Regions from separate parts of the Clostridium intestinale genome, predicted to be linked through region 1. Evidence: a T-box and tRNA genes for the amino acid it is inferred to sense, from the RefSeq annotation. Region 1 holds a T-box; the other holds one or more tRNA genes.
What was found. A T-box is a leader RNA that pairs with one kind of tRNA and senses whether it is charged. The one in region 1 lies ahead of P8F83_RS16215 (glycine--tRNA ligase), so its partner is inferred to be a tRNA-Gly.
Positions count from the first base shown of each region.

Region 2: it encodes a tRNA-Gly, which carries the amino acid that the T-box ahead of P8F83_RS16215 (glycine--tRNA ligase) is inferred to sense. The anticodon was not compared.

Region 1 covers NZ_CP121166.1:3,150,549-3,155,729, reverse strand. The annotation lists gene P8F83_RS16235 (hypothetical protein) at 1-670, shown strand, start outside; gene greA (transcription elongation factor GreA) at 784-1,266, shown strand; gene lysS (lysine--tRNA ligase) at 1,280-2,785, shown strand; tRNA gene P8F83_RS16220 (tRNA-Asn) at 2,915-2,989, shown strand; T-box leader at 3,082-3,249, shown strand; gene P8F83_RS16215 (glycine--tRNA ligase) at 3,298-4,689, shown strand; gene P8F83_RS16210 (methylated-DNA--[protein]-cysteine S-methyltransferase) at 4,707-5,171, opposite strand.
Region 2 covers NZ_CP121166.1:2,986,526-2,991,706, reverse strand. The annotation lists tRNA gene P8F83_RS15375 (tRNA-Leu) at 1-63, shown strand, start outside; tRNA gene P8F83_RS15370 (tRNA-Gly) at 69-143, shown strand; gene P8F83_RS15365 (HNH endonuclease) at 176-580, opposite strand; gene P8F83_RS15360 (hypothetical protein) at 792-1,460, shown strand; tRNA gene P8F83_RS15355 (tRNA-Arg) at 1,509-1,585, shown strand; tRNA gene P8F83_RS15350 (tRNA-Gln) at 1,594-1,668, shown strand; tRNA gene P8F83_RS15345 (tRNA-Gly) at 1,720-1,793, shown strand; tRNA gene P8F83_RS15340 (tRNA-Lys) at 1,800-1,875, shown strand; gene P8F83_RS15335 (MurR/RpiR family transcriptional regulator) at 2,014-2,760, shown strand; gene P8F83_RS15330 (glycoside hydrolase family 1 protein) at 2,885-4,327, shown strand; gene P8F83_RS15325 (PTS sugar transporter subunit IIB) at 4,354-4,653, shown strand; gene P8F83_RS15320 (PTS sugar transporter subunit IIC) at 4,718-5,181, shown strand, end outside.

The DNA of each region.
Region 1 (5,181 bases):
GCCTAATTATAATAAGGATGCTTACTCTTATAATATATTGAGAGCTATAGGAAGAGCAACATGGAGCTCAGTTAGTGTTAGAGGTAATAGATTATACGATTTAGACTATTTAGATAGTTTTCAAAAAAATGTACTTTCATTTTGTATTGTTAGATCTATGTCTATAATACTAATTAATAATAAAAAAACTGTAAAAAATTCCGTTATAGCAATCGAAGATGGTGGAAATACTAATAATCTATCACTTATTGAGGAATGTGCAAAATATACCAAGAGAATAGTGTTAGTTACTAGGAATTTTAAAAATGTCAATAATATAAGAAGTCACATACTGCTTAATTACGGAGTTTCACCTGAATTCACAACTAATATTAATGATACTAAAGGGATAGACTTTATTATAAGTGATAAAGCTAAAAGTTATGGTGATATAGGAGTTTGGTATTTAGATAGTTTTTATGAGCCAGAACAATTCGGTAATTTAGTGGTTAATGATGTGTTATTATCAATAAATGATTATGAAGAAAGGGTTTCACCTGAACTTCTAGGAGCCTTGCTTAAATCAGATATTAATATTAGTAAGAGAGTAGAAGATTTTTTTGATAGTAATAAAGTTAATATAGAAGAGATTAGATTTGGCAAAAAAGAAATTGATATCAACTCTTATTGACATGTAATAGCGTAAGCTTTATAATATTTTAAATAATCATATAGGAAAAACTATTAAATTAAAGATAAAATATGATATATTATATGATGAACCATATAGAAGGGGAGAAAGACATGAGCGAACAAAAAAAAGTTATATTAACTTATGAAGGTGTAAAAAAATTAGAAGAGGAACTAGAGTTCCTTAAAACTGTAAAAAGAAAAGAAATAACTGAAAAAATAAAAGTTGCACTAGGATATGGGGATCTAAGTGAGAATTCAGAATACGATGAAGCTAAAAATGAGCAGGCTTTTACAGAAGGAAGAATTCTTCAATTAGAAAACATGTTAAAAAATGCAGTTGTTGTAGATGAGTCTGAAATATCAACAGATAGAGTATCAATAGGATCTAAAGTTAAAATAAAAGACTATGAATTTGATGAAGAAGTTGAGTATGTAATAGTAGGATCAGCTGAAGCAGATCCAATAAATTATAAAATTTCAAATGAATCTCCTGTAGGAGCTGGGCTTTTAGGTAAAAAAGTTGGAGATGTTGTTGAAATCACAGTACCTGAAGGGGTAAATAAGTTTGAAGTATTAGGAATTAGAAGAGATTAATGGAGGACCACCAATGTCAAATGAAGAGATAAGTATAAACCAGTTGGAAGCTCAATTTAATGAGCAGGAAAGATTAAGAAGACAGAAACTTGTAGAACTACAAGAGGCAGGAAAAGATCCTTTTGATGTATATAAAGTTGAAAGAACTCATACTTCAGTTCAAGTAAAGGATGAATTTGAGACTCTTGAAGGAAAAACTGTAACTATAGCTGGACGTTTAATGTCTAAAAGAGGGCAAGGAAAAGTTGTTTTTGCAGATATCCATGATAGAGATGGGAAAATGCAATTATTTATTAAATTAGATGCTGTTGGAGAAGAAAATCTTAAAGAGTTTAAAACTTATGATTTAGGAGATTGGATAGCAGCAGAAGGTGAAGTATTTAGAACTAAGGCTGGAGAAATTTCTGTTAAGGTTAATGCATTCCAACTTATATCTAAGTCATTAAAACCACTTCCAGAAAAATGGCATGGATTAAAAGATCCAGATTTAAGATATAGACAAAGAGAACTTGACTTAATTACGAATCAAGAAGTAAGAGAAACTTTTATAAAAAGATCAAAAATAGTTTCTGGAATAAGAGAATTCTTAGATCAAAAGGGCTATTTAGAGGTAGATACTCCAATGTTACAAACAAGTGCAGGTGGAGCAGCTGCTAGACCATTCACAACTCATCATAATACTTTAGATATAGACATGTATCTAAGAATAGCTACAGAACTACATTTAAAAAGATGTATAGTAGGTGGCTTTGAAAAAGTTTATGATATGGGAAGAATCTTCAGAAATGAGGGTATGTCAGTAAAACATAATCCAGAGTTCACAACTATAGAATTATATGAAGCTTATGCTGACTATAACGACATGATGGAACTAACTGAAAACTTAGTTGCTTACGTTTGTCAAAAGGTTAATGGAACAACTAAGGTAAATTACCAAGGAACAGAAATAGAATTTATGCCACCTTGGAGAAGAGTAACTATGGTTGATATAGTAAAAGAGCATACTGGCTTTGACTATAATGCTGTAGCTACAAATGAAGAAGCTCAAGCTATAGCTAAAGAAAAACACTTAGAGTTTAAGAAACCGTTAGATAAAGTTACTAAGGGTGAAGTTCTTAATGCTCTTTATGAAGAATTCTGTGAAGAAAAATTAATACAACCAACTTTTGTTATAGATTATCCAGTCGAAAATTCTCCTCTTACTAAAAAGAAGAGAGGAAATGATGAATTTACTGAAAGATTTGAAGGATTTGTATTTGGAAGAGAGATATGTAATGCATACTCTGAATTAAACGATCCTATCGTTCAAAGAGATAGATTTAAACAACAAGAACAAGAAAGAGAGCTTGGAGATGACGAAGCATACATGATAGATGAAGAGTTCATGAGTGCTTTAGAAACAGGTATGCCTCCAACTGGTGGCTTAGGAATAGGTATAGATAGACTTATAATGTTCTTAACAGATTCAGCGTCTATAAGAGACGTAATCTTATTCCCAACAATGAAGCCACTACAATAAATCGTAAATTAATAAATCGCCGTATTAACGGCGGTTTTTTAATTAAATTTATTAAAAAACATTAAAATTTTTCAAAAAAGCTATTGATTTTTACAAATAACTTGATATAATAATACTTGTGATTAATGTTCCGTGGTAGCTCAATGGTGGAGCACTCGGCTGTTAACCGATAGGTTGGAGGTTCGAGCCCTCTCCACGGAGCCAAATTTTCTAAATAGTAGCTATAGGCTGCTTTTTTTTATTTCAGATTTAAATTGACAATAAAGTATTATCTGATAAAATTATTATATAATTAAATATGCATGATGATAAAGAGGAGTATTCTTAATTATGTTTTAGAGAGATAGCGGATGGTGAAAGCTATTATGTGGTTAAGATGAAGGGAGCTTTTGAGTGCTTAAACTTTGAAAGTAGGGCTATTGCCAAGAAGGGTGGAACCGCGGAAAGATATTTTCGTCCCTTTATGGTAAGAGGTCTTTTTTTATTATAAAAAAATATTTGGAGGTATTAAAATGGCAGTAGAAAAGACTATGGATAAAATAGTGGCTCTTTGTAAAAATAGAGGATTTATATTCCCAGGCTCTGATATATATGGAGGACTTGCGAATTCATGGGATTACGGTCCTTTAGGAGTTGAATTTAAAAACAATGTAAAAAAAGCATGGTGGAAAAAATTCGTTCAAGAAAGTCCATACAATGTAGGAGTAGACTGTGCAATTTTAATGAATAGAGAAGTTTGGGTTGCATCAGGACACGTTGGTGGATTCTCAGATCCTTTAATGGATTGCAAAGATTGTAAATCAAGATTCAGAGCAGATAAAATAATAGAAGATCATATGACTGAAAATGGAGCAGAAGTTGCTACAGCTGATGGATGGAGCAATGAAGAACTTAAAGATTATATAGATAAAAACAATATAGTTTGTCCTAAATGTGGAAAGAAAAACTTTACTGATATAAGAAAATTTAATCTTATGTTTAAAACCTTCCAAGGTGTAACAGAAGATGCTAAATCAGAAATATTCTTAAGACCAGAAACAGCTCAAGGTATATTTGTAAACTTTAAAGCTGTTCAAAGATCTTCAAGAAAGAAAGTACCTTTTGGAATAGCTCAAATAGGTAAATCTTTCAGAAATGAAATAACACCAGGAAACTTCGTATTTAGAACAAGAGAATTCGAACAAATGGAGTTAGAATTCTTCTGTAAGCCAGGAACAGATTTAGAATGGTTTAGTTACTGGAGAGAATATTGTTGGAAATTCTTATTAAACTTAGGTGTAAATGAAAGTAATTTAAGAATGAGAGATCATGAAGCGGAAGAACTTTCTTTCTACTCAAATGCAACTTCTGATATAGAATACTTATTCCCATTTGGATGGGGAGAATTATGGGGAATAGCTGATAGAACTGACTATGACCTTAAAAAACACCAAGAACATTCTGGTCAAGATATGAATTATTTAGATCCAATTACTAATGAAAAATACGTACCATATTGTATAGAACCTTCATTAGGAGCAGATAGAGTTGCATTAGCATTTTTAATCGATGCATATGATGAGGAGGAATTAGATGGTGGAGATGTAAGATCAGTATTAAGATTACATCCAGCACTAGCACCATTTAAAGCTGCTGTACTTCCATTATCTAAAAAGTTATCAGAAAAAGCAGATGAAGTATATGCAAAACTTGCTAAAAACTTTAATATAGAATATGATGAAGCTGGAAGTATAGGAAAGAGATATAGAAGACAAGATGAAATAGGTACTCCATTATGTATAACAGTTGATTTTGATACTATGGAAGATGAATCAGTAACTGTTAGAGATAGAGATACAATGAATCAAATCAGAATTAAGATAGATGAACTAGAAGCATATATAAGCAAAAAATTAGAATTTTAATAAAAATCACCTGGGATTTATTTACCCGGGTGATTTTTTTCTATATCTAGTAAATAAGTTTTTTTATCAATTCCCAAAGCAAAACCTACTAGTGCACCATTAGAACCAATAACTCTATGACAAGGAACAATTATAAATAATGGATTCTTATTTACAGCACCGCCAACTGCTCTGGATGCATTAGGATTTCCAAGAGAGACAGCAACATCTTTATAACTAGCAGTTTTACCATAAGGGATTTTTAATAGTTCATTCCATACACTTTTTTGAAATTTTGTACCATTAAATTCTAAAGGTAGTGTAAATTCTCTTCTCTGATTCATAAAATATTCATTGAGTTGAGTTTTGCATAAATCAGTTATGATGTTAGGAGTGGCTATGATGTCAGCTTGAATTATAAGAGAAAGAGAAACAAGAGCTGACTCAGAAGCAGTTATTTTGATTAAACCCATGGGGCTTTCTAAGAAATCATAATAATACATGTAAAATCTC
Region 2 (5,181 bases), 160 kb from region 1:
GACGCACTAGACTTAGGATCTAGCGCCTACGGCGTGGGGGTTCGACTCCCTTCATCTGCACCAAATATGCGGAAGTGACTCAATGGTAGAGTGTCACCTTGCCAAGGTGAAAGTTGCGGGTTCGAATCCCGTCTTCCGCTCCAAAAAAAGAAACAGCTAAAGCTGTTTCTTTTTTTTACGATAATTTTAATGCTAATTGAGCTAATTTCAAATCTTCTAACATTTCGTAGGTGTAAAAGTAATTGCCCATAAGATAGAATACAATATCCTCTTTTAGGTAACCTTCTTTATATAACTTTAAACTTTTAGTTAGTTTTTTAAAGGAGTTATTGGAGATGTTAAGAATATTTGATAACTCATAGACCGTATAATATTCTTTTGGTAATATATTTAAAAGCTTATTCTGTAACTCTAACTTATACTTAAGGTCTGTTTCCTCACATCTATGTGGACCATTTTTACCTCGATGATGCTCTTGACATAGATATTTATAATTTAGAGGGAAGTCTAATCCACCTTCACTTCTGTGAACAATGTGATGAATATCAGCTTTTTTTCCACAAATCTCACAATAATACAATCAACTAACACCTTCCTATTCAAAATATTTTATTTACTAATATTATATGATATTGGGAGTAAAAGTTCAATCTATAGAAGTGAATATGAAAATATGAACATTAAAGATTGGATAGGATGAACTAAAAGTAATTGGAGAGCTTGAAATAGGGTAAATAATACTATATACTAAAGTTATAGATATATTAAAAATGAGGGTGATGAATTTGAGGATGCAATTTAATTCATTTGACTACTGGAAAGAACAGATAAACAAAAGCAGAACTATAAGAGGTCATGTATTTGTAGATGAACCTATAAATAAGAAAACTGTATATCTCCATAGCCTTATTTTTTGTAAAAATACTGGTATAGAGAATGTATGGGCACCATTTCCAAATGCTAAAGCATTATTAGGATATATACAATATTCTTTTTTGCAGGAAGCCTTTTATAAGTGGATATACAGCAGGGAAGAAAAGATCAACTTTATTCCATACAATACAACCGAAGAAGTGATTAGTAAAGCTGCTAGAGATAAAAAAATAACAAGTAAAGAAGAAAATAATATGAGAAGGCATTTAAATATGATAAAAAAATGCTGGGATTTAAGTGAAGATAGAATTCTTTTAGAACTTAGAAAATTCTCCATAGATTTTAATAAGACGTGGCTAGGGGACAATACTGAGTTCATATATTTAAAGACTTTTTCTAAAGCTGAGGACTTGGGATCTTTTGTATTAGAAACTGGGAAATTATTAAATACTGATAATAAAATTGAGGATAAAATAGGCATGGATGAAAACAATTTCATAAGAGTCTGTAAAACAGCATCTTCTATTAAAAAGAGTGGAGAAGAGCTTAAGGACATCCTAGCTAAAAAGCTTACTGAAATATTATAAAAAACTTGACATTTATTTTATGAGTAAATATAATAAACAATGTGAGTTGCGTCTTTAGCTCAGCTGGATAGAGCAACGCCCTTCTAAGGCGTGGGCCAGGGGTTCGAATCCCTTAAGACGCACCAGTTTTTTTTGGGATGTCGCCAAGCGGTAAGGCACCGCACTTTGACTGCGGTATTCGTAGGTTCAAATCCTGCCATCCCAGCCAAAAAAACTTGACAAGATTATGCATAATATGTATAATAATTCTTGTGTTATTGCGGGTGTAGCTCAATGGTAGAGCCCTAGCCTTCCAAGCTAGTTACGTGGGTTCGATTCCCATCACCCGCTCCATTTTATGCACCATTAGCTCAGTTGGTAGAGCACCTGACTCTTAATCAGGGTGTCCCCGGTTCGAACCCGTGATGGTGCACCAGAAAAGAACTATGTTAACATAGTTCTTTTTTTGTTGTCTTAAATTATATCTATTTCATCCAATAATTGTTTCAATGATACTAATATGTTAAAATATACGTAATGCAATTCCAAAATGAACTTAAATAGGAGTGATATAATGTTTAGTCCAGAGGAAATACAATCTTTAAATGAATTAGAGTTCCTACTATATAACTACATAAGTAAAAATAAAGATAAAGTTATATATATGAGAATAAGAGATTTAGCTGATGAAGTTCATGTATCAACAACAACAATATTGAGATTTTGCAAAAAAATGAATTGTAATGGATTTGCAGAGTTTAAAGTTAAACTAAAGATGTTTATTGAGGAAGAAGAAGGCAAACTTTTAAATGATGATAAAAGCACTTTTATAGAATTTATGAATAGAGCAGCAACAAAGGATTTTGAGGATTCAATGAAAATGGCTTGTGATGCAATATACAAGTCAAGTAATTTATTAATTATAGGAATAGGGAATTCAGGAGCTATTGCTACTTATGGTTCTCGTTATTTTGCATCTTTAAATAAATTTGCAGTATATATAGATGATCCATTTTATCCTGTAAGCGGAGAATACTTAGATAATGGGGTAACAATTGCTTTATCAGTATCAGGGGAAACTCCTACTATAATAAATCATGTAACAAGATTAAAGAAAAAAAATAGTACTATTATAAGTATAACAAATAGTAAAAGTTGTACTTTAGCTCAGATGTCTGATATAAACATATCCTATTATGTGCAGTATGAAACTTATAAGTACTTTGATATAACAACTCAATTACCTGTAATGTATATATTAGAAACATTAGCAAAGCGTGTATTTAATTTAACTCAAAAGGATAAAAATAAGCAACTATAATAAAAAACAACTTGTTTTTTTAAGGTAACTTATTTTTAGGTAAAAAACTAGTTTTTTTAACCCTTAAAACCATTTACAAATGTTTTGGAAACGAATACTATAGTGGTGAGAGGGGGAGATCAGAATGATATATAGAAAGCTTGATGAATTTAGTCCCGATTTCTTATGGGGATCTGCGTCAGCAGCATATCAAGTAGAAGGAGCATGGAACGAAGATGGTAAAGGACCATCCGTATGGGATGAGTATGTTAGAATTCCCGGTACTACATATAAAGATACCAATGGAGATGTAGCAGTAGATCATTACCATAGATATAAAGAGGATGTTAAGCTTATGGCTGACATGGGATTAAAGGCTTATAGATTTTCGATAGCTTGGAGTCGTATATTTCCTCAAGGTAATGGCGAGGTAAATGAAGAAGGTTTAAAATTTTATGATAATTTGATAAATGAATTAATACAATATAATATAGAACCTATCATAACTATTTACCATTGGGATTTACCACAAGGTTTGCAAGATCAATACGGAGGATGGGAGTCAAGAAAAATAATTGATGATTTTAATGAATATTGTATAGCTCTATATAAGAGATATGGGGATAGAGTTAAGTATTGGGTAACATTAAATGAACAAAATGTTTTTATAACTCATGGATATGAGAAAGCTGTACACCCACCGAAAGTTACTGATAAAAAAAGAATGTATGAAGCAAACCATATTGCAAGTTTAGCGAATGCTAAAGCTATTCAATCTTTTAGAAAATATGTGCCAAATGGAAAGATTGGACCAAGCTTTGCATTTTCACCAATATATGCGTTTAGCTCAAAACCAGAAGATGTACTAGCATTAGAAAATGTTGAGGAAATAAGTAATTATTGGTGGCTCGATGTGTATTGTTGGGGAGAATACCCTAAAATAGCATGGAAATATTTAAATAAATTAGGACTAGCACCAACTATAGAAGATGGGGATATAGAGTTATTAAAAGCAGGAAAACCAGATTTTATGGGAGTTAATTATTATAGAAGTGGAACAGTTGAAATGAATCCTTTAGAAGGTGGAGTTGAAGAAGCTGTTGCAAAGATGAATACTACTGGGAAAAAAGGTACTACTGCTGAAAGTGGCGTTCCTGGAGTATTTAAAAGTAAAAACAATCCTTATCTAGAAGCTACGAATTGGGATTGGGAAATCGATCCACAAGGGCTAAGAATTGGAGTGAGGAGATTGACAAATAGATACAAATTGCCTATACTTATAACTGAGAACGGTTTAGGTGAATTCGATACTCTTGAAAATGACAATGTAAACGATGACTACAGAATAGAGTATATAAAAAAACATATAGAAGCATGTCAAGAAGCTATAACTGATGGAGTTGAATTAATAGGATACTGCACATGGTCTTTCACAGACTTATTGAGTTGGTTAAATGGGTACCAAAAGCGTTATGGATTCGTGTATGTAGATAGAGATGAAAATGATGAAAAAGACCTAAGAAGAATAAAGAAAAAGAGCTTTCATTGGTACAAGAATGTAATAAAAACAAATGGTCAGCAATTATAATTTATATATCGAAAGGGGTTTTTATTATGAAAAAAATCTTATTAGTATGCGCAGCAGGCATGTCAACAAGTCTTTTAGTTAATAAAATGAACAATGCTGCAAAAGAAAAGGGGGTGGAAGTAGAAATAACAGCTCTGCCAGTATCAGAAGCAGATAAGCTTACTGATGAAGTGGACATAGTGCTTTTAGGACCACAAGTTCGCTTTCAAAAGCCACAAGTTGATGCTTTAGTTAAGGGAAGAATTCCTGTTGAAGTTATCGACATGAGACTTTATGGAACTATGAATGGAAAAGCTGTTTTAGAAAATGCATTATCAAAAATCTAAGAACTTATAATTGGGTAAATTATTTAAACTAATCTTAAAGATTAGAATGATGGAGGGGATCAAATTGAATAAACTTGAAGCTGTAATGGAAAGATTACTAGTTCCAATAGCTACTAAACTTAATGCGCAAAGACATGTATGTGCCGTACGTGATGCGTTCATATTAACTTTCCCGATTACTATGGCGGGAGCAATAATAGTATTATTAAACTTCGTTGTTTTGTCACCAGATGGATTTATAGCTAGCTTACTACATTTAGGTGATATATTCCCTAACTTAAGCTCAGCACAAGCAATATTCTCACCAGTTTTAAGAGGATCTAATGATATATTAGCTCTTATGATTGTTTTCCTAGTAGGAAGAAATGTTGCTTTAGCTCTTAAGGGAGATGATTTGTTAGCAGGTCTAACTTCATTCTCAGTTTACTTTATAGTATATCAACCAGCTAAATCTTTTGAAGGTGTAGCAGGAAACTATATTTCAACTCAATATTTTAATGCACAAGGTTTATTCGTTGCATTAATAGT